Regions from separate parts of the Methylobacterium sp. 17Sr1-1 genome, predicted to be linked through region 3. Evidence: predicted binding sites of a transcription regulator. Region 3 holds the regulator's gene; each other region holds the start of a gene.
The links. Region 3 encodes LexA, which represses DNA repair genes until DNA is damaged. Its sites were predicted from a motif close to TGTTCNNNNTGTGTTCNG; they were not measured.

Region 1: radA (DNA repair protein RadA) is a predicted target of LexA. The motif match lies at 2,070-2,087, and genes of this name have one in related genera.
Region 2: parE (DNA topoisomerase IV subunit B) is a predicted target of LexA. The motif match lies at 1,628-1,645, and genes of this name have one in related genera.
Region 4: recA (recombinase RecA) is a predicted target of LexA. The motif match lies at 3,807-3,824, and genes of this name have one in related genera.

What each region holds. Positions count from the first base shown of each region.
Region 1 covers NZ_CP029552.1:3,493,229-3,498,617, reverse strand. The annotation lists gene DK412_RS15695 (MFS transporter) at 1-420, opposite strand, end outside; gene DK412_RS15690 (TetR/AcrR family transcriptional regulator) at 512-1,072, shown strand; gene DK412_RS15685 (cytochrome b) at 1,388-1,954, opposite strand; gene radA (DNA repair protein RadA) at 2,135-3,604, shown strand; gene DK412_RS15675 (CvpA family protein) at 3,723-4,316, shown strand; gene purF (amidophosphoribosyltransferase) at 4,600-5,389, shown strand, end outside.
Region 2 covers NZ_CP029552.1:2,726,997-2,732,385, reverse strand. The annotation lists gene parE (DNA topoisomerase IV subunit B) at 1-1,566, opposite strand, end outside; gene DK412_RS12330 (hypothetical protein) at 1,870-2,058, shown strand; gene treZ (malto-oligosyltrehalose trehalohydrolase) at 2,253-4,073, shown strand; gene DK412_RS12320 (malto-oligosyltrehalose synthase) at 4,075-5,389, shown strand, end outside.
Region 3 covers NZ_CP029552.1:1,855,441-1,860,829, reverse strand. The annotation lists gene DK412_RS08375 (NCS2 family permease) at 1-801, shown strand, start outside; gene DK412_RS08370 (cupin domain-containing protein) at 994-2,178, shown strand; gene lexA (transcriptional repressor LexA) at 2,253-3,020, opposite strand; gene DK412_RS08360 (hypothetical protein) at 3,209-3,487, opposite strand; gene DK412_RS08355 (tlde1 domain-containing protein) at 3,786-4,955, opposite strand.
Region 4 covers NZ_CP029552.1:3,672,147-3,677,535, reverse strand. The annotation lists gene alaS (alanine--tRNA ligase) at 1-1,990, opposite strand, end outside; gene DK412_RS16530 (MAPEG family protein) at 2,179-2,592, shown strand; gene recA (recombinase RecA) at 2,657-3,748, opposite strand; gene DK412_RS16520 (PIN domain-containing protein) at 3,860-4,306, opposite strand; gene DK412_RS16515 (hypothetical protein) at 4,327-4,569, opposite strand; gene DK412_RS16510 (response regulator) at 4,637-5,389, opposite strand, start outside.

The DNA of each region.
Region 1 (5,389 bases), 1.6 Mb from region 3:
CGCCACCGCGTTGACGATCGGCCCGCGGGCGCGATCCACGTCGACGAGGGCGGCGCCCAGCGACGCGGCGGCGATGCCGGTGGCGAGCCCCTGCACGATCCGGGCGACGACGAGCCAGCCCGGCCCGTTCCCGACGAGCAGGAACAGGCCCATCGCCGCGGCCTCGAGCCACAGCGCCCCGGCGATCACCGGCCGGCGCCCGAGATGGTCGGAGAGCGAGCCGGCGACGAGGAGCGCCTTGAGCAGGGCCACCGCGTAGACCGCGAAGACCAGGGTGACGAAGACCGGCGAGAGCGCCAGGGTCTCCTGGTAGATCCGGTAGAGCGGCGTCGGCGCCGCCGCGGCGGCGAAGAACGCCCCGAGCGTCACGGCGTGGACGACGAGCGGGTCGACCCGCCGGGATCCTTGACCTGTGCGCATCGCCGTGCCCCTAAAGCAAATTCATTGCGTTAAGGATCTAGCGCTGTGGAGCGCTAAAAGCAAATTCTTTGCGTTTGGAGGAAGGATGGCGATGGCGGAGAGGGAGGCGGGGCCGCGTCCGGGCGGGCGCAGCGCGCGGGTCCAGGCCTCGGTCCACCGCGCCGCGCGGGATCTCCTCGCCCGGATGGACCGGGCCGAGGTGACGATCCCGCTGATCGCCGCCGAGGCCGGCGTCACCCCCTCGACGATCTACCGGCGCTGGGGCGAGCTGAACGAGCTGCTGGCCGACGTCGCGGTCGAGCGGCTGCGGCCGGACATGGTGCCGGTCGAGACCGGCAGCGGCCGCGGCGACCTTTTGGCCTGGGCCGAGCAATATGCCGAGGAGATGTCCTCCAGCCTCGGCCGCGAGATGATCCGCGACGTGCTCGCCGCCGAGGGCGGGGCCGGGCCGCGGCGCTGCTGCGGCTATGTCAGGCAGCAGATCACAGTCATCGCGGAGCGCGCGGCGGCGCGGGGCGAGGTGTTTCCGCACATCGACACGGTGCTCGACCGGGTCGTCGCACCGATCGTCTACCGCATCCTGTTCGACGAGGCGCTCGGGGCGGAGCGGGTGGGCGGGTTGGTGGAGAATGCGTTCTCCGCCTGTGCCTGACGAATTTGAGGGCAAGGTCCTCTCTCATCGTGAGCGATAGAGCTGTCCGATGAAAGAAGAAGCTCGGTTTCTCTCCTCTCCCCGCGGGCGGGGAGAGGGCCGTGTTCCCGTCCAGGGAACGCGGCGAGCGCAGGCGAAGCCGGAGCGAGGGTGAGGGGGTCTCGACGGATGAGGCTTCTCCGGAACCACCCCCTCACCCTCGCGGCGAACCTCCGGTTCGCTACACGGGCTTGCCGAACCCTCTGAACGAGGGTTCGGCCCTCTCCCGCCCGCGGGGAGAGGAGGAATCCCGAGCTTTACTTTTATCGGAGCAGATCAAGCGGAAGCCCTGGCCCCCCGCCGCGGCCACATCCGCCCCATCACCTCGTCGCGGCGGATCCAGGCGTGCCAGGCGACCGCCAGCAGGTGCAGGGCGAGCACGACGCCCAAACCCCAGCCGATCCAGTAATGCGCGCCGTAACCCGCCTGCGACAGCGCCTTGTCGACCGGGACGACGCGCGGGAAGGAGAACACCCCGAACCACGGTAGGCCGTAGCCGCCCGCCGCCGAGTAGACGTAGCCGCTGATCGGCAGCAGCAGCATCAGGGCGTAGAGGGTCAGGTGCGCCAGGCTCGCGGCGAGATGCGCGCTGCGGGTCGGCGGCGCACGGTAGGCCGGCTCGCCGGCGACGAGCCGGTAGACGAAGCGGAGCGGCAGGAGCAGCAGCACCGTCAGGCCGAGCGACTTGTGGATGTCGAGGAGTTCCCGCCGCGGCGAGGTGCCGGGCACCTGCCAGGCGGCGTAGATGCCCAGCCCGAGCGCCGCCACGATCAGGGCCGCCATCAGCCAGTGGAAGCCGCGCTGGACGCGGTCGTAGTGAAAACCCTGGCTGGACCGGGACATCGGGCACGCTTCCTTCACGCGAGTTGCGCCCAAGCTGTCGCGGGGGATTGGGACGCCAGCGCGGCAGCTTCGTTTCCGAATGGTCGCGGGCTCACGGTTGCACCATGGCACGCCTCGGGACATATCAGGAACACACGCGGCTGCCGGCGCGCGGCCCCCCCTCTCGGAGATCCGCCGCCGATGGCGAAGAACCACCAGACCTTCGCCTGCCAGTCCTGCGGCGCGGTCTACAACCGCTGGCGCGGGCGCTGCGAGGCCTGCAACGGCTGGAACACGATCGTCGAGGAGACCGGTGCGGCAAGCCCCGTCTCCGGGCCGGTCGCGACGCGGCCGAGCCGGGCGCGCGGCCGGATCTTCCCGCTGGAAGGCCTCACCGGCGAGGTCAAGGAGGCGCCGCGGACCTCGTCCGGCATCGCCGAGCTCGACCGGGTCACCGGCGGCGGCTTCGTGCGCGGCTCGGTGATCCTGCTCGGGGGCGATCCCGGCATCGGCAAGTCGACGCTGCTGATGCAGGCCTCCGCCGCCCTGGCGAAGCGGGGCGAGCGCGTCGCCTACATCTCGGGCGAGGAGGCGGTGGGCCAGGTGCGCCTGCGGGCCGAGCGGCTGGGACTCGCGAGCGCGCCCGTCGAGCTGGCCGCCGAGACCAACGTCGAGGACATCATCGCGACCCTGAGCCAGGGCAAGCCGCCGGCGCTCGCGATCATCGATTCGATCCAGACGATGTGGACCGAGACGGTCGAGTCGGCCCCCGGCACGGTGACGCAGGTCCGCGGCTCGGCCCAGAGCCTGATCCGCTTCGCCAAGACCTCCGGAACCGCCGTGATCCTGGTCGGCCACGTCACCAAGGACGGGCAGATCGCCGGACCGCGGGTCGTCGAGCACATGGTGGATGCCGTCGCCTCGTTCGAGGGCGACCAGGGCCACCATTTCCGCATCCTGCGGGCGGTGAAGAACCGCTTCGGCCCGACCGACGAGATCGGGGTGTTCGAGATGACCGACGGGGGCCTGGCGGAAGTGCCGAATCCCTCGGCCCTGTTCCTCGCCGGGCGCGACCTCGCGGCGCCGGGCACCGCGGTCTTCGCCGGGATGGAGGGCACGCGGCCGCTCCTCGTCGAGATCCAGGCCCTGGTGGCGCCCTCGGCGCTCGGCATGCCGCGCCGCGCCGTGGTCGGCTGGGATCCCAATCGCCTGTCGATGGTGCTCGCCGTGCTGGAGGCCCATGGCGGCATCCGCCTGGGGGGCCACGACGTCTACCTCAACGTCGCCGGAGGCCTGCGCATCGGCGAGCCCGCCGCCGATCTCGCGGTGGCGGCGGCGCTGGTCTCCTCGCTCTCCGGCGCGGCCTTGCCGTCGGACGCGGTGTATTTCGGCGAGGTCGGCCTGTCGGGGGCGATCCGCCCGGTGGCGCAGGCGCCGGCGCGGCTCAAGGAAGCGCAGAAGCTCGGCTTCGCCAAGGCCCTGATGCCCCAAGGTCGCGAAGGGATCGGGCGCGAGGGCGCCGGCCGCGACGGGTCCGGCACGGGGTTTCCAGCGGAGAGCCTTCGCCACATCGCCGACCTGGTGGCGGGGGTGGCGGCCAGCGGCAAGCCGGTCCGCGGCGGGCGGCGCCAGCCGCAGCGGATGCCGGCCTACGACGACGAGGACATCTGAGCGGGACGGCCTGTCAGCGCGAGGGTGACGGATCCGATCCGGCAGCGTATACAACCCCGGCGGTCAGGGCAGCCGCGAACCCCGAGGCAACGCTACAGCCCCCGAACCGTTCCTGCCGATGCCGTTCTCCGTTCTCGATCTCGTCGTGCTGGGTGTCGTCGTCATCTCCGCGTTGCTCGCGGCGGTGCGGGGCTTCACCCGCGAGGTGCTGGCGATCGTGGCCTGGGTCGCGGCGGCCGGCCTCGCCTGGACCCTGCACCCGCTGCTGCTGCCGACCGTAAAGCAGCACGTCTCCAGCGACACCGTCTCGCTGGTGGTCTCGATCGCCGCGATCTTCCTCGTCACCCTGCTGGTTGTCTCGGTGATCACCGTGAAGATCTCGGACCTGATCCTCGATTCGCGCATCGGCGCGGTCGACCGCAGCCTCGGCCTCGCCTTCGGGGCGGCCCGCGGCTTCCTGATCTGCGTCATCGGCTGGGTCTTCCTCGCCTGGCTGGTCCAGGGCAAGGTGCCGGACTGGGCCCAGCAGGCCCGCAGCCGCGAGATCCTGGAGAATAGCGGCCAGAAGCTCGTGGCGATGCTGCCGGACAACCCGGAGGGGCTGCTCAAGCAGTTCCGCAAGCCCAAGCCCGAGACCGATCCCGGCACCGACGCCCCGGCGGAGGCCGACACCCCGCCCCAGCGCCGGACCGACGCCAGCCCGCGCCGCTGAACCGGCCCTGATGAACCGGCACTGAACCGCACGACGAGAAGGGCGCCCGACCGGCGCCCTTTGCATGTGAGGTACGCCGCGCAACGCACGCGTGACGCCTTGGTTCCGCCGACCGCAACGACTACATAGCCGGCGCGAGGTGAGATTCCGGACGCAACGCTCCCCGGCGGGCGCGGCCCGGACCCTGCTTCGCTGGAGACATCAGGCCCGCGCGCGGAGGTTTCGGTGCGCGGGGTCGGCGAGGCGAGGCCGTGCGGTGACCGGCCACCAGGGGCTTCTCATCATGTCAGCACGCAGCGAAACCTTCCGGGGTGCCCCCGGGGCGAGCGAGGCGTTCGGCGGCGATCTCGATCTCGACGGCGACACCCTGCGCGAGGAGTGCGGCGTCTTCGGCATCTACGGCCATCCGGACGCCGCCGCGATCGTGGCGCTCGGCCTCCACGCCCTGCAGCATCGCGGCCAAGAGGCGGCCGGCATCGTGTCGTTCGACGGCCGGGTCTTCCACTCCGAGCGCCGCATGGGCCTCGTCGGCGATTCGTTCTCCGACCTCGCCACGATCGAGCGCCTGAAGGGCGAGGCCGCGATCGGCCACGTGCGCTACTCGACGACCGGCGAGACCATCCTGCGCAACGTGCAGCCGCTCTTCGCCGAGCTCGAGACCGGCGGCCTCTCGGTCGCCCATAACGGCAACCTGACGAACGGCCTGCTCCTGCGCCGCCAGCTCGTGCGCGACGGCGCGATCTGCCAGTCGACCTCCGACACGGAGGCGATCCTCCACCTCGTCGCCCGCTCGCGCCACGTCCGCATCGTCGACAGGGTGATGGATGCGCTCCGCCAGATCGAGGGCGCCTACGCCCTCGTGATGATGACGAACAAGAAGCTGATCGGCGCCCGCGATCCCTTGGGCATCCGCCCGCTGGTGCTGGGCGAGCTCGACGGCCGCTACATCCTGGCCTCCGAGACCTGCGCCCTCGACATCATCGGCGCCCGCTTCGTGCGCGACGTCGAGAACGGCGAGATGGTGGTGATCTCGGAAGACGGCATCGAGTCGATCCGCTTCGCCCGGGCGCAGC
Region 2 (5,389 bases), 870 kb from region 3:
GAGGAGCTGGTTGGCCCCGAGCTTGTCCCGGCTCGCCGAGGCGACGTTGAGGATCTTGCCGCGCAGGGGCAGGATCGCCTGGGTGGCGCGGTCGCGCGCCTGCTTGGCCGAGCCGCCGGCCGAATCGCCCTCGACGATGAAGATCTCGGAGCCGGCGGCGCCGGCCTTCGAGCAATCGGCGAGCTTGCCCGGCAGCCGCAGCTTGCGGGTCGCGGTCTTGCGGGCGACCTCCTTCTCCTGGCGCCGGCGCAGGCGCTCCTCGGCCCGGTCGATCACCCAGTCGAGGAGCTTGTTGGCCTGGGTCGGCGAGGCGGCGAGCCAATGGTCGAAGGCGTCGCGGATCGCCGCCTCGACGATGCGGGAGGCCTCCAGCGTCGCGAGCTTGTCCTTGGTCTGGCCCTGGAACTCGGGCTCGCGGATGAAGACCGACAGCATCGCCGCGCAGGTCGCCATCACGTCGTCGGCGGTGACCGAGGCCATCCGCTTGACCTGGCCGACCCGCTCGGCGTGGTCGCGCAGGCCCCGCAGCAGGGCCACCCGCATCCCGCTCTCGTGGGTGCCGCCCTCGGGCGTTGGAATGGTGTTGCAGTAGGACGACGAGAAGCCGTCGTCGTTCGCGAGCCAGGCCACCGCCCATTCGAGGGAGCCGTGGCTGCCGGGTTTGGTGACCTTGCCGGAGAAGACGTTGTCGGCGACGAGTTCCTTGCCGTCGATCTCGCGGGCGAGATAGTCCTTCAGGCCCGCCGGGAAGCGGTGCACGGCCTCGGCCGGCACGTTCTCGACGCCCTCCAGCAGGGACGGGGCGCAGCGCCAGCGGATCTCGACGCCGCCGAACAGGTAGGCCTTCGAGCGCGCCATCTTGAACAGGCGGCGCGGATCGAACCTGTGCTCGCCGAAGATCTCGGCATCGGGATGGAAGCGCACCTTGGTGCCGCGCCGGTTCTGCACCCGGCCGACCGTCTCGATCGGCCCCTGCGCGTGGCCGCGGGAGAAGGTCTGCCGGTAGAGGGTCTGGTTGCGGGCGACCTCGACCTCGAGCACGTCCGACAGGGCGTTCACCACCGAGATGCCGACGCCGTGCAGGCCGCCCGAGGTCTCGTAGACCTTCGAGTCGAACTTGCCGCCGGCATGCAGCGTGGTCATGATGACCTCGAGCGCCGACTTGCCAGGGAATTTCGGGTGCGGATCGATCGGGATGCCGCGGCCGTTGTCGGTCACGGCGAGGCAGCCGCTCTCCTCCAGCTCCACCTCGATGAAGCTGGCATGTCCCGCCACCGCCTCATCCATCGAGTTGTCGATCACCTCGGCGAAGAGGTGGTGCAGCGCCTTCTCGTCGGTGCCGCCGATATACATGCCGGGCCGGCGCCGCACCGGCTCCAGCCCCTCCAGCACCTCGATCGCCGAGGCGTCGTAGCCGGCCTCCTCCGCGGGTGGAGGCACGGCAACGGGCTTGATCCGCTTCACGGCCTCGGCCTTGAGCGGGTCCGCCGGCGGCTTCGATCCGGCGGGATTGGCACCGGGAGGCTTGCCCCCCGGTCCGAACAGGTCTCGTGCGGCCTCGCTCACGCGACGGCCTCGCGGTGGGGGAAGGGCTCTGGCAGCATTCGAGGTCATCCTTTCCCTATACCGGAACAAACGCGGAACAAAAAGAGCCTTTGCGCGGCTGCAGGGTGTGGCGAACGGGCGTGGCCGGGCGGCGTGGAATCGCCGCGCCGCAGAACCCGTACCAGAGTCACCGAGACGTAAACAAATTCCCTTAAAGCCCGGTGACGCGCACGATACCCCCCGGAACCTCGGCCGTGACCGCCCGTTGTCCGGGTGGCCGCTCCCGACGCCGGACGGGCGGCGCGCCGCAGGAGCGTTCCGACGATGAAATCCGTCAACCGCCATGCTCGTCATCTCTCCCTCGCCCGTGCCGAGCAGGCCGCCGGCCAGGCCTTCGGCTTCGCCGAGGAGGGCGTCGCCGCGGCCGCCGTCGGGATCGGCCGCGTGGCGATGACGGCGACCGGCGCGGCCGTCGCGGCGGCCTTCGCGGCGACCCTCGCCTGGGCGTTCTGAGGCCCCCGCGCGGACCGTCCCCGGCGACCACAGGGCCCTGCCATTGCCGCGGGCGGGGAGCGCCTTAGCTCCCGCCTCGCGATGCAACTCCCGCAATGCGGGATCGGCCCGCGGAACCTGCGCAATCCACCCGAATTTCCTGAGCGGCACCCCACGCCGTTCGCACACTCTTGCTCTTGAAGGATGGTGGCCCGATGCGGCGCACCCACAGCATGCCATTCGGTGCGGAAATCGGACCGGAGGGCGTGCGCTTCGCCCTCTGGGCATCGACCGCGGCGAGCGTCGCCCTGGTGCTCGACGGGACCGAGCATCCGCTGGAGGACCAGGGCGAGGGCTGGCGGCGCGTGACGGTGCCGGGCGTGCGCGCCGGCGCCCGCTACGGCTACCGGATCGACGGCGACCTCGTGGTGCCCGATCCGGCCTCGCGCTTCCAGCCGGAGGACGTGTCCGGCTTGAGCGAGGTGGTCGATCCCGCATCCTTCGCCTGGACCGACCAGACTTGGGCCGGGCGCCCGTTCGAGGAGACGGTGATCTACGAGTGCCATGTCGGCACCGCGACGCCGGAGGGGACCTACGCGGCGCTGACCGGCAAGCTCGAATCCTTGCGCGACCTCGGTGTCACCGCGATCGAGTTGCTTCCGCTCGCCGACTTCAAGGGCAGTCGCAACTGGGGCTATGACGGCGTGCTGCCCTACGCGCCGGATTCCGCATACGGTAGCCCCGACGACCTGCGCCGCCTCGTCGACCGGGCCCATTCCCTCGGGCTGATGGTCTTCCTCGACGTCGTCTACAACCATTTCGGCCCGGCCGGAAATTACCTCCACGCCTACGCCAAGTCGTTCTTCACCGAGCGGCACCAGACGCCGTGGGGCGCCGGCATCAATTTCGACGGCAAGACCAGCGGCGAGGTGGTGCGGGACTACTTCATCCACAACTCGCTGTACTGGCTAGAGGAGTTCCATATCGACGGCCTGCGCTTCGACGCGGTCCACGCGATCCTGGACGACTCCGACAAACACTTCCTCGGCGAGTTGGCCGAGCGAATCCGCGGGGCGTTCCCCGAGCGGCCGATCCACTTGATGCTGGAGAACGAGGCCAACCAGGCCTCGTGGCTGGAGCGGGACGACGCGGGTCAGCCGCGCTACCACAGCGCGCAATGGGCCGACGACACCCATCACGGCTGGCACATCCTGCTGACGGGCGAGGATTCCGGCTACTACGAGAGTTTTTCCGACAAGCCGGCCGCCCACCTCGCCCGCAGCCTCGCGGAAGGGTTCGCCTATCAGGGCGAGCCGTTCAAGACGCTCGACAACCACCCCCGCGGCGAGCCCTCGGCCCACCTGCCGCCGTCGGCCTTCGTCACCTTCCTGCAGAATCATGACCAGGTCGGCAACCGGGCGCTCGGCGAGCGCCTGAGCCACCTCGCCGATGCCGACAAGCTGGCGCTCGCCCGGGCCGGGCTGCTGCTCAGCCCGCAGATCCCGATGCTGTGGATGGGCGAGGAATGGTCGGCCTCGACGCCGTTCCTGTTCTTCGTCGACTTCGCCCCCGACGAGGATCTGAACAAGGCGGTCCGCGACGGCCGGCGTCGCGAGTTCAAGAGCTTCGCCGCCTTCGCCGACGAGGAGAAGGCGAAGACGATCCCGGATCCCACGGCCGAGGAGACGTTCCGGCGCTCCAAGCTCGATTGGGCGGAGCGGGAACGCTCGCCCCACCGCGAGGTCCTGGCCGACACCACCGCGCTGCTGGCGCTGCGCCAGCGCGAGGTGGTGCCGCTGACGAAGACCGCCTGGCAGGGCGGACGGTACGCGCTGCCGCGGCCCGACGTGATCGACGTGACGTGGCGCTATGCCGGGGGCTCCTTGCGCTTCGTCGGCGTGTTCGGCGGCGCATCCTACGAGCCCGGGCCGCTGCCCGGCCGCGTCGTCTGGCGTTCTCCTTCCGTCTCGCAGGACGAGGACGGCTCCCTGGTCCTGCCCGCGTGGTCGGGCGTGTTCGTGAAAGAGGTGGCTTGAGATGGCCGTGACCGAGGATGTCGTCGCGCGGCTCGCCGATGAGGCGGGCATCGCCGCGGACTACACCGACGCCTTCGGCCGGCGCGTCGAGACCCCGCTCTCCGTGCGCCAGGGGCTGCTCGCGGCCCTGGGCCTGCCGGCGGGGACCGACGCGGAGGCGCGAGCGAGCCTGGAGCGCATCCGCGCCCTGCGGCACGGCCTGGTGCCGCCGCTGGTGCCGGTCGAGGCGCGCCGCGCCGCGCGGGTCCCGGTCCGGCTGGGCGAGGCGGCCGGCACGGTGAGCTGGCGGATCGTCGACGAGCGCGGCACGGCGCGCGACGGGCGCGTGGCCTTGGGCCCCGAGGCCGACGCGATCGAGCTGCCGCCGCTCACCCCCGGCTACCACCGCCTCACGGTGACGTTCGGCGAGCAGCGCGCCGAGGCGACGGTGATCGCCGCGCCGCAGCGGTGCTGGCGTCCCCGGGCGCTCGGCGACGAGGGCGCGCGGGACTGGGGCCTGGCGGCCCAGCTCTACGGCCTGCGCTCCGACACCAATCTCGGCATCGGCACCTACGCCGATGCCGGGCGCGCCGCCGCCGATGCCGGGGCGCGGGGCGCCGCCTTCCTCGGCTTGAGCCCGGTCCACGCCCTGTTCTCGACCGACCGGCAGAAGGTCTCGCCCTACTCGCCGTCCTCGCGACTGTTCCTCGAGACGCTCTTCATCGATCCGACCTCGCTGCCGGGGCTTCCCGGCAGCCGGGCCGAGCGCCTCCTGAAGGACGCCAGTTCCGAGATCGCACGCCTGCGCGACGCCTCCCTCGTCGATCATGCCGGCGTCTGGCAGGTCTTGAGCCCGGTGCTCGAAGCCCTGTGGCTGGACTCGCCCGCCCGGGCCGGGCGGGACACGGACTTCCTCGCGTTCCGCGCCGCGGGGGCTGAGAACCTGGAGGCGCACGCCACCTTCGAGGCCCTGGCCGAGCATTTCTCGGGAGACGGCGCCAACTGGCTCGGCGACTGGCCGGAGGCTTACCGCCGCAACGGCACGCCGGAGGTCTCGGCCTTCGCGGCCGAGCACCAGGAGCGGGTCTCCTACCACGCCTGGCTGCAATTCCTCGCCGACCGGCAGCTCGCCCGCGCCGCGGCGCAAGGGCTCTCCTCCGGCATGCGGCTCGGGCTCTACCGCGACCTCGCGGTCGGCGCCGATCGCGGCGGCTCGGAGATCTGGTCGCATCCCGAGCGCTTCGCCGCCGGGCTGTCGATCGGCGCGCCGCCGGACATCCTGGCGCCGAACGGCCAGGATTGGGGCCTGCCGCCCTTCGATCCCCTGGAGCTGGAGC
Region 3 (5,389 bases):
CTGCACAAGCCGAGCACGGTGCTGGCGGTGCTGGGCTTCCTGATCGTCGCCGTGCTCTCGGTGCGCAAGGTGCGGGGCGCGCTGCTGGCCGGCATCCTGACGGTCACGGCGTTGAGCTTCGTCGTCGCCGACAACACCTTCCAGGGCGTCGCGTCGCTGCCGCCCTCGATCGCCCCGACCCTGTTCGCCCTCGACATCACCGGCGCCCTGTCGGGCGGGTTGCTCAACGTGATCCTGGTGTTCTTCCTGGTCGAGCTCTTCGACGCCACCGGCACGCTGATGGGCGTCGCCAACCGGGCGGGCCTCCTCACGGAGGGCAAGATGGAGCGCCTCGACAAGGCCTTGATGGCGGATTCGTCGTCGATCTTCGTCGGCTCGCTGCTGGGCACGTCGAGCACCACGGCGTATCTCGAGAGCGCGTCCGGCGTCGAGGAGGGCGGGCGCACCGGGCTCACCGCCGCGACCGTGGCTTTCCTGTTCCTCGCCTGCCTGTTCTTCGCGCCGCTCGCCGGCTCGGTCCCGGCCTACGCCACGGCGCCGGCCCTGTTCTACGTCGCCTGCCTGATGCTGCACGAGCTGGTCGATCTCGACTGGGACGACCTGACCGAGGTGCTGCCGGCCTGCGTCACCGCGCTGCTCATGCCCTTCACCTACTCGATCGCCAACGGCGTCGCCTTCGGCTTCATCACCTACGCGGTGATCAAGCTGCTCACCGGCCGTTTCCGCGACGTGAAGCCGGTGGTGTGGGTGATCGCGGGCGTATTCCTGTTCAAGTTCGTGGCGACGGGCAGCGCGCATTGAGGGGGGTGGAAGTCGTGACAGCCTCCGGCTCGCCGATCGACTTCCGGAAACCGCCACTGGGAAGTCGAATCACCGGTTAAGTGTCCCTCAAACGAAGGACGCCCAGTCGAGCCGGAACGCTGATCATGCATGCGGGCGCCCGGGCCGAGCGGGACTCGTCGCGACATCGCGCCCTTTCGTCGAGAGGGCTTCATGGACCAGACCAGCCGCCGCGTCTTCCTCGGAACCCTGGCCGCGGGCGGCAGCTTCGCCGTCGGCGGCGCCTTCGCCGCCACGGACGACGGTCACGCCGCCGGCGCCGACGTCGCCCCCGCCGGCACCTTCCTGCGCACGATCCCCCGCAAGGCCGGTGCGCCGCCGGCCTTCACCATCTCGCTCGATGCCGGCCCGATCAAGGCGACCTCGGGCGGCTGGGCCCGGGACGTCACGACGCGCCAGCTCCCCATCGCCACCGGGATCGCCGGCGCGCACCTGTTCCTCAACCCGGGCGGCGTGCGCGAGATGCATTGGCACAGCTCGGCGGAGTGGGGCTACATCGTCGCCGGGCATTGCCAGGCGACGGTGATCGACGCCGCGGGCGAGATGGAGGTCGTCAACTTCGCGCCCGGGGACACCTGGTACTTTCCCGGCGGCCACGCCCACGCGATCCAGGCCCTCGGGACCGATCCGTGCCACGCGATCCTCGCCTTCGACGACGGCCTCTACGGTGAGCACGGCACCTTCGGGCTCTCCGACTGGATGAGCCGCCTCGACCCGGCGATCCTCGGCCACGCCCTCGGCGTGCCGGAGGCGACGCTGGCGGCGCTTCCCCCGGGCGAGACCTACATCATGCAGGGGCCCGTCCTGCCCCTCGACGGCCCGGCCGCGCGGGCCGAGCGGCCTCTCGCGCCGTCACGGTCGCATCGCTACGGGCTGGCGGGGAGCGACACGATCGTGGATGCCGCCGGCAGCACGATGCGGGTGGCGCCCGCGAGCGCCTTCCCGGTCTCGGCGGGGATGACCGGCCTTCTCGTGCGGCTCGCGCCCGGTGCGATCCACACCCCGCACTGGCATCCGGGCGCGAACGAGTGGCACTACGTCCTGCGGGGGCGCACCCGCGTGACCCTGTTCGGGCCGGACAAGCGCCTAGCCGTGGCCGAGCTGGGCCCGGGCGACTGCGCCTACATTCCGCGGGCCTGCGGACACTCCGTCGAGAATATCGGGACCGGAACGGCCGAGCTCGTCGGCGTGCACGACAGCGGGGTCTACAGCGAGTCGTCATTGGCGGGCTGGCTCGCCCAGGCGCCGCGCCACCTGCTCGCCGCCAATCTCGGCCTTGACGAACAGGCCGCCGCCAGCTTCCCGACGGCGTCGCGGGTCTTCAGCCGGACCGTCTGAGCGCGCGGGCGGCTCACGAGGATTGCGAACGCAGGACGGGGCGGACCGGCCTCCGGTCCGCCCCGTCCTGTCCCTCAATATTTCCGGACGAGGCTCACCAGCCGGCCCTGGATCCGCACCCGGTCCGGCCCGAGCACCCGGGTCTCGTAGGCCGGGTTGGCGGCTTCGAGCGCGATCGAGGAGCCGCGGCGACGCAGGCGCTTGAGGGTCGCCTCCTCGTCGTCGATCAGCGCCACGATGATGTCGCCGGTATTGGCGGTCTCCTGGCGGCGGATCACCACGAGGTCGCCGTCGAGGATGCCGGCCTCGATCATCGAGTCGCCGCGCACCTCGAGCGCGTAGTGCTCGCCGCTGGCGAGGAAGTCCGGCGACATCGCCACCGAGCGGCTCTGGCTCTGGATCGCCGAGATCGGCGTACCGGCGGCGATCCGGCCCATCACCGGCACGCTGACCGACTGGCCGTTCTCGTCCGACGCCGTGGCCATCGCGGGGATGCCGGCGGGCCGCTTCGGCTCGTGGGCGCGCCCGCCCTCGACCACGCTGGGGTTGAACCGCAGCACCTCGGCGCCGGATCCAAGGCCTCCGGATCCATGCCCTGCGGGCGCGGCCGCCACGGGCCCGGTCACCGCGTCGGGGATGCGGATCACCTCGATCGCCCGGGCCCGGTTCGGCAGGCGGCGCAGGAAGCCCCGCTCCTCCAGGGCCGTGATCAGGCGGTGGATGCCCGATTTCGACTTGAGATCGAGGGCGTCCTTCATCTCGTCGAAGGACGGGGGGACGCCCGTCTCGCGCATTCTCTGCTGAATGAAGCGGAGCAGGTCCAACTGCTTACGCGTGAGCATGTGACACTCTCATCCCCGCGCTGTCGCGCTCCGGAAACAAACCACGAACATGGTAAGCGTTCCGCAAGTGTTCCGCAAGCGGGTCTCGAACTGCGGCGGGAGAACGCAGCAGAGGGAAGAGATCCGGGTCAATTCGGGCGATGTCGGGCAGGCAAACCGCACCTCGCGAGCAGCGGAACGACGCTCTGCTAGCGCCGGGCGGGCTCCGGCTCGCGGGCGAAGAGCGGGTTCGGCGGCGGCTCCGCGGTCGCGGAGAGCGGCCGGTGGAACGCGTCCGCCAGGGAATCGACGTGGACCGGGGGAGCGACCGCGCCGTCGGTGCTTGCGGCGGGGGCCGGGGGCGGGCCGGCGATGACCTGGGGCAGCCGCAGGCCGCCGGGGCCGACCGTGGTCTGCTGCGCCTGCGCCAGCGCCGGCGCGGGGAGCAGGAGAACCGCCACGATGCCAGCCCCCAGGATCGACTTCATCCGACGCTCTCCTCTCGTTGAGGGGCGTGTACACGCGAGACGCCGACTGGTTCCGCCGGATCCGGCCCGACTCGGGGGAGCTGTTCGAGTCGGCAGGCCGAAGTCAAACCCTCTGCGTCATCCCGGGGCCGCGCAGCGGAACCCGGAAGCCATAGCCGCTAACGAGGCAGGATGATGCGGCGACCGATCCCGTCTCGTTCTCCGATGTCGGCGGTGATGGATCCCGGGTTCCACTGCGTGGCCCCGGGATGACGCGGAGGGTGTCAAGTTCCGTCGAGGGCCGATCGAACTGGCTCTCTCAGCCCCGTGTCGCCCGATCCGACGGCCCGCCCCGCCCGATCCGCGGCAGGTCGCTCGCGCCGCTGCCCGGCACCACGACGAGGCGGCGGACCTCGCCGCGCAGGAAGGCCTGCAAAAAGCGGTCGTAGTTGCGGAACGAGACGCAGCCGTTCGAGGCGCCGCTCGGGCCGAGCATGTAGGTATGGGCGAGCAGCCCGACCCGGTTGTGGATGGCGCCGCTGCCGCCGACCGGGTTGAGCCGGATCGCCCGGACGCCGTGGAACAGCGCCTCGCGCTCGGTGAGATCGTAGGTGCCGGGCGGCGTGGCGCCGCGCATCTTCAGGTGGACGTTGCGCGGATCGTCCATGTGCGGCCCGAGGCCGGAATGCGCCTCCAGCGACTCGCCGCTCGGCAGGGTCACGGTGCGGGCGCTGATGTCGTAGACCGCGATGCCGGGGCTGGCGCTCAGGCGCGGCCGCGGGCTCGGATCGAGGCCGCCGGGGGCCGCGTAGGCGAGGGTCTGCGTCGGGGCGCTCGCCCCCCCTCCCCCGAAGATCCGGTCGAACAGCGACGGCTCCTCCGGCAGCGCGGCCTTGAACACGCTCTGGGTCGAGGCCATGGCCTGCGTGGAACGCCGCGGCACGCGGGTCGCCAGCACGGTCGGCGCGGGCCGCGCCTCGGAGGGGCGCAGCTCGGGCGGGCGCGGCACCGGCAGGGGTACGGCGACGAGCGGCGTGGTGGCGGGCTGCACCGCCGCGGACGGCGCGGCCTCGCGCGGCTCGGCATCGGGGCGCAGGGCCGCGAGCGGCGAGAGGTCCCGCTCGACGAGGGCGGCCGGCGCGGCCTCGGCGAGGCGCTGCGGCGCGGGGACCGGAGTCGCGGCCGCGGCGAGCGGGTGCGACTCGGCCGGACCCTCGCGGGTGAAGCCCGCCGCGTCGCCCCCGAGGGTCGGCACCGGCGCGAGCATCCAGCCGAGCTCGGCCGGGGAGATGCGCGCCTCGCGCAGCGGCGCGACCGGATCCGCCACGAGGCCCGCCACCGGGGGCCGGGCCGCCTCGCGCGGCATCAGGCCGGCGGCGGCGCCGATGCCGCCGAGCACGGCGGCGATGCCGAGAAGCCGCCGGTTGCGGCGGCGGCGGCGGAGGGAGCCCGGGGCGAGGCGACCGGACGAATACGCGACGAGGTCCATGCGGCCTGTACTCGATGGCTTGTCCCGCACGGGCCCGCCCGGCCGGCCGCCGGCGCGCGAGCGCCCGACGGGCCGGTGAGATCGGCCGTTTAGGAAAGGATCAACCTTAAGCCCTCGTATTGAGCGGCCTCTTGGTTAATCCCGGCTAAATGACACCGGCCAAATTCCAAGAATTCGTGGCACGCTGATGGCGAGAAGGGTCGGCGGCTCTCGGGCCGGGCGACCGTCGCCACCCCGCTTCGGTATGCCCCGATGCGAGGCGGGCAAGTCTGTCCGGGGAAAAGGACGAGGCGGGGGAACTCCCCTCTCCCCGACAGATCCCGGGCTTGCCCGGGATCTGCAAGCAACAGACGAAGTCGGGCAAGCCCGACTTCTCGCGGGGAGAGGCCTGAGCTCCGAAGGGGCTCAGGGAGCAGCGAACCGAAGGTTCGCCG
Region 4 (5,389 bases), 1.8 Mb from region 3:
GGGCATGATCGCGGCCCATCGAGACCACCCGGACCTCCTCGCCGTACTTCTCGCCGAACAGCGCGCGGGCGCCCGACGCGATGGCGTCGTCGACCGCCATCAGCTTCGTCACCACGGGCTCGTTCTGGAGCAGCACGCGGTTGGCGATCTCCTCGACCTGCGCCAGTTCGTCGGGCTCGATCGGCTTCGGGTGGCTGATGTCGAAGCGCAGGCGCTCGGGGGCGACGAGCGAGCCCTTCTGGGCGACGTGGTCGCCGAGCACCTGGCGCAGGGCCTCGTGCAGCAGGTGGGTGGCGGAGTGGTTGGCGCGGATCGCCGAGCGGCGGCCGTGATCCACCTTCAGCTCGACCGGCTGGCCGAGGCTCAGGGCCCCCTCCTCCACCGCGACGTGGTGGACGAAGAGATCGCCGAGCTTCTTCTCGGTCGCCGTGACGCGGGCCTTGAGACCCTGGCCGGTGATCGTGCCGGTATCGCCGACCTGGCCGCCGGACTCGCCGTAGAACGGCGTCTGGGTGACGACGAGGAGGCCCTCCTCGCCGGCCGCGATCCCCTCGACCTCGTCGGCGCCGCGCACCAGCGCGGTGACGACCGCCTCGGCCTCCTCGGTGTCGTAGCCGAGGAACTCGGTGGCGCCGGTGCGCTCGCGAAGGGCGTACCACAGGGTCTCGGTGGCCGCCTCGCCGGAACCCGACCAGGCGGCTCGCGCCGCGGCGCGCTGGCGCTCCATCGCGGCCGAGAAGCCGTCGGTGTCGACGGCGATCCCGCGGGACTTGAGCGCGTCCTGCGTCAGGTCGAGGGGGAAGCCGTAGGTGTCGTAGAGGGTGAAGGCGGTCTCGCCCGACAGGCTCTGCCCCTCCGAGAGGTCGCGGGTCTCGGCGTCGAGGATCGAGAGGCCGCGCTCCAGCGTGCGGCGGAAGCGCGTCTCTTCCAGGCGCAGGGTCTCGGCGATCAGGCTCTCGGCCCGCGCGAGCTCGGGGTAGGCCTGGCCCATCTCGCGCACCAGCGTCGGCACCAGGCGATACATCATCGGATCGCGCGAGCCGAGGAGCTGGGCGTGGCGCATGGCCCGGCGCATGATCCGGCGCAGGACGTAGCCGCGGCCCTCGTTGCTCGGCAGCACCCCGTCCGCGACGAGGAAGGACGAGGCGCGCAGGTGGTCGGCGATGACCCGGTAGGAGGCGGTCTGCTTGCCCTCGGGCGCCCGCCCGACCTGATGCGCCACGGCGTCGATGAGGCTGCGGAACAGGTCGGTGTCGTAGTTGCTCTTCACGCCCTGGAGGATCGCCGCCATGCGCTCGAGGCCCATGCCGGTATCGATCGAGGGCCGCGGCAGGTCGACCCGGTTGCCGGGCTCGATCTGCTCGTACTGCATGAACACCAGGTTCCAGAATTCGAGGAAGCGGTCGCCGTCCTCCTCCGGGCTGCCGGGCGGGCCGCCCCACAGCTCCGGGCCCTGGTCGATGAAGATCTCCGAGCACGGCCCGCAAGGACCGGTATCGCCCATCTGCCAGAAATTGTCGGAGGTGCCGATGCGGATGATGCGGTCGTCGGAGAAACCGGCGATCTTGCGCCACAGGGTGGCGGCGTCCTCGTCGTCGGCGTAGACCGTGACCAGGAGCTTCTCGGGCGAGAGCCCGAATTCCTTCGTGACGAGGTTCCAGGCGAGCTCGATCGCCAGCGGCTTGAAATAGTCGCCGAACGAGAAATTGCCCAGCATCTCGAAGAAGGTGTGGTGGCGCGCCGTGTACCCGACATTGTCGAGATCGTTGTGCTTGCCGCCGGCGCGCACGCATTTCTGAGCCGTGACGGCGCGCTGGTAGGGCCGCTTCTCGACGCCGGTGAAGACGTTCTTGAACTGCACCATGCCGGCGTTGGTGAACATCAACGTCGGATCGTTGCGCGGCACCAGCGGCGAGGACGGCACCGCTTCGTGGCCGTGCTTGGCGAAGTAGTCCAGGAAGGTGGACCGGATCTCGTTGACGCCACTCATGGGAAGAATCGTCTCTGCGGAAGGCGGGCCGGGCGGGCGGGCTCAGGACATCGGCGCATCGCGGGCGGCCCGCGGATGCATCCGCGTGTCTTTAGTCACGCGCTCCCCCCGTGTCGAGGCGGGCCCGGGCCGCTATCTGAGCCTGACGCAAGCGCGGCCGCCGGCCCGCCCGGCAGGACCCGTGCCCCATGACCGACGAAATCCGCCTCCTCGCCTTCTCGGCCGCCCTCGGCTTCGTCCACATCGTGGCGGCCTCCGCCTCCGGCCTCGGCCAGCGTGGCGGGCTGACCTGGGCGGCGGGCAACCGCGAGAGCGAGGGCGAGGTCACCGGGGCCGCGGCGCGCCTCCAGCGCGCGTCGAGGAACTTCTTCGAGACCTTCCCGCTCTTCGCCGCCCTGGTGCTGGCCGCGTCGGTCTCAGGGAGGCAGGGCGGCGCGGTGGCCTGGGGCGCCACGCTCTACTTCTGGGCCCGGCTCCTCTACCTGCCGATCTACGGCTTCGGCATTCCGTGGATCCGCACGCCGGTCTGGGGAGTCGCGATCGTCGGCATCGGCTTCGTGTTCGCCGGGCTGTTCGGCTGGGCCGGGCCGGGCGCTCCGTGACGAAAAAGGGCCGCCGCGCTCGTCGCGCGGCGGCCCCGGATATCGCCGGACCCGATCCGTCGGATCAGGCCGATCCCTCGTCGAGGTCGTCGGCCGTCGGCGTCGCGTTCTCGAGGATCTTGTCGGCGACCAATCCCGAATTCTGCCGGATCGAGGCCTCGATCTTGTTGGCGATGTCGGGATTGTCGCGCAGGAAGCCCTTCGAGTTCTCGCGGCCCTGGCCGAGGCGCTGGCTGTCGTAGGAGAACCAGGCACCCGACTTCTCGACGATGCCGGCCTTGACGCCGAGGTCGATCAGCTCGCCGACCTTCGACACGCCCTCGCCGAACATGATGTCGAACTCGACCTGCTTGAACGGCGGCGCCACCTTGTTCTTGACCACCTTGACCCGGACGCTGTTGCCGATCGGCTGGTCGCGGTCCTTGAGGGTCGAGATGCGGCGGATGTCGAGCCGCACCGAGGCGTAGAACTTCAGCGCGTTGCCGCCCGTCGTGGTCTCGGGGCTGCCGTACATCACGCCGATCTTCATCCGGATCTGGTTGATGAAGATGACCATGCAGTTCGAGCGCGAGATCGAGCCGGTGAGCTTGCGCAGGGCCTGGCTCATCAGGCGGGCCTGGAGGCCCGGCTGCTGGTCGCCCATCTCGCCCTCGATCTCGGCCCGCGGGGTCAGCGCGGCCACCGAATCGACCACCAGCACGTCGATGGCGCCGGAGCGCACCAGGGTGTCGGTGATCTCGAGGGCCTGCTCGCCGGTATCGGGCTGCGAGATCAGGAGGTCGTCGAGGTTGACGCCGAGCTTGCGGGCATAGACCGGGTCGAGGGCGTGCTCGGCATCCACGAAGGCGCAGACGCCGCCCTTCTTCTGGGCCTCGGCGATGGTGTGGAGGGCGAGCGTGGTCTTGCCGGAGGATTCCGGCCCGTAGATCTCGATCACGCGCCCGCGCGGCAGGCCGCCGACGCCGAGCGCGATGTCGAGGCCGAGCGAGCCGGTCGAGACGACCTCGACCTCCTGCACCTTGTCGCCCTTGCCGAGCCGCATGATCGAGCCCTTGCCGAAGGCGCGCTCGATCTGGGCGAGGGCGGCGTCGATCGCCTTCGACTTGTCTTTGTCCATGGTCGGGTTTTCCACCAGTCGCATCTGGGGCTGAGCCATCTCGGCGGGTCCTTATGGCAGGAGGGGCGGCAAGTCTCAATCGCGCGGCTGGGTTTTATGTACTCGTTTTGTTCTCAATCGGCAAGGGCGGATGGGAAAATCGCCGGGGGATTAGGACGCATCGAGGGAGCGCAGCAGGTTGGCGTTCGACCAGGACGGCCAGCCGGTCCCGGCGAAGTCGCGGTCGTGGCTCCAGATGTCGGCATCTAGCAGCCAGGCGCAGGCGAGGAAGTGGGCGTCGCTGGTCGAGCCGTTGCGGAAGGCGACGGCGTGAGAGAGGACGTGCGTGGCCTCGGGCAAAGACTTGGCATAGGCCGCCGCCTCAACGATCGCGAGATCGCGCAGAATCGCTTCTGTCTGCGCCGTCATCGTCTCGCGCACGCCCTTCAGGTCGTGGAGCACGCCTAGGGCCTCTTCGACGGATCGGACCGATGTGACGAGTTCTCTCCGCGCCCGAATGATCTCGAAGGCGGGGCGGGATCGTCGCCCCAGGGCGACGCTCAGGATGATGTTGGTATCGACGACGATGATCGGAGACGGAGGACGGGGCGCTCTCACGGAGACGATCGATCAGATCGTCACTCGGCGCCGCGCTCGGCCAGTAGCCGATCGATCACGGCGTTCTCCTCTGGTGTCCGACGCGCCGCCGCCGCATCGATGTCGGCCAGCACCTTGCGCATGTATTCCGGAGGCACGCGATGAAGCGGTAGCAGGATGCCGACGGTCTGGGTGCCGTTCTTGATCGGCACGGCATGCGGCAGCGCCTGGATGGCGCCAGCCGACATCTTCTGGAGTTCGCGCATGCTGATCGCGCTCTTCATGGCCGCCTCCTCGTTACATACATGGATGTAAGCCCGGAGGGTGGCGGCCACAAGGATGCGGGGCCCTTCACCCCGCCATCGTGGTCTTCACCGTCTCGACGAGCTGCTTGAGGCTGAAGGGCTTGGGCAGGAAATTGAACTCCTCGCCGTCGGGCAGGTTCTTGCGGAACGCGTCCTCGGCGTAGCCGGAGACGAAGATCACCTTCAGGGCCGGGTGGGTCTTGCGGAGTTCGCGCAGCAGGGTCGGGCCGTCCATCTCGGGCATCACCACATCGGAGACGACGAGGTCGACCGGCACGTCGCGCTCCTGCATGATCTGAAGCGCCTCGAGGCCGGAGGCCGCCTCGAGCACGGTGTAACCCTTCGCGGTGAGCGCCCGGCCATTGACGGCGCGGACCGGGTCCTCGTCCTCGACGAGCAGGATCGTGCCGACGCCGGTGAGGTCGCGGGCCGGCGCCTTCGCGGGCTCCGCCGCGGGCGCGGGTGCGGCCGCCGCCGGGGCGGCGCCGGGCGTGGGCGGGGCGATCTCGGGCAGCGTCTCCGGCGCCTCCACCTCCGGCACCGGCACGTGGCGCGGCAGGTAGATGGCGAAGACCGTGCCCTGGCCGACGGTCGAGCGCACGTCGATGTAGCCGCCGGACTGCTTGACGATGCCGAACACCGTCGAGAGGCCGAGGCCCGTGCCCTTGTTGACCTCCTTCGTGGTGAAGAACGGCTCGAAGATCTTCTCCATCACCTCCGGCGTCATGCCGGTGCCGGTGTCGCTGACCTCGATCAGCACGTGGTCGGCGCCCGGCAGGCCGTTGAGGCGCAACGCCCC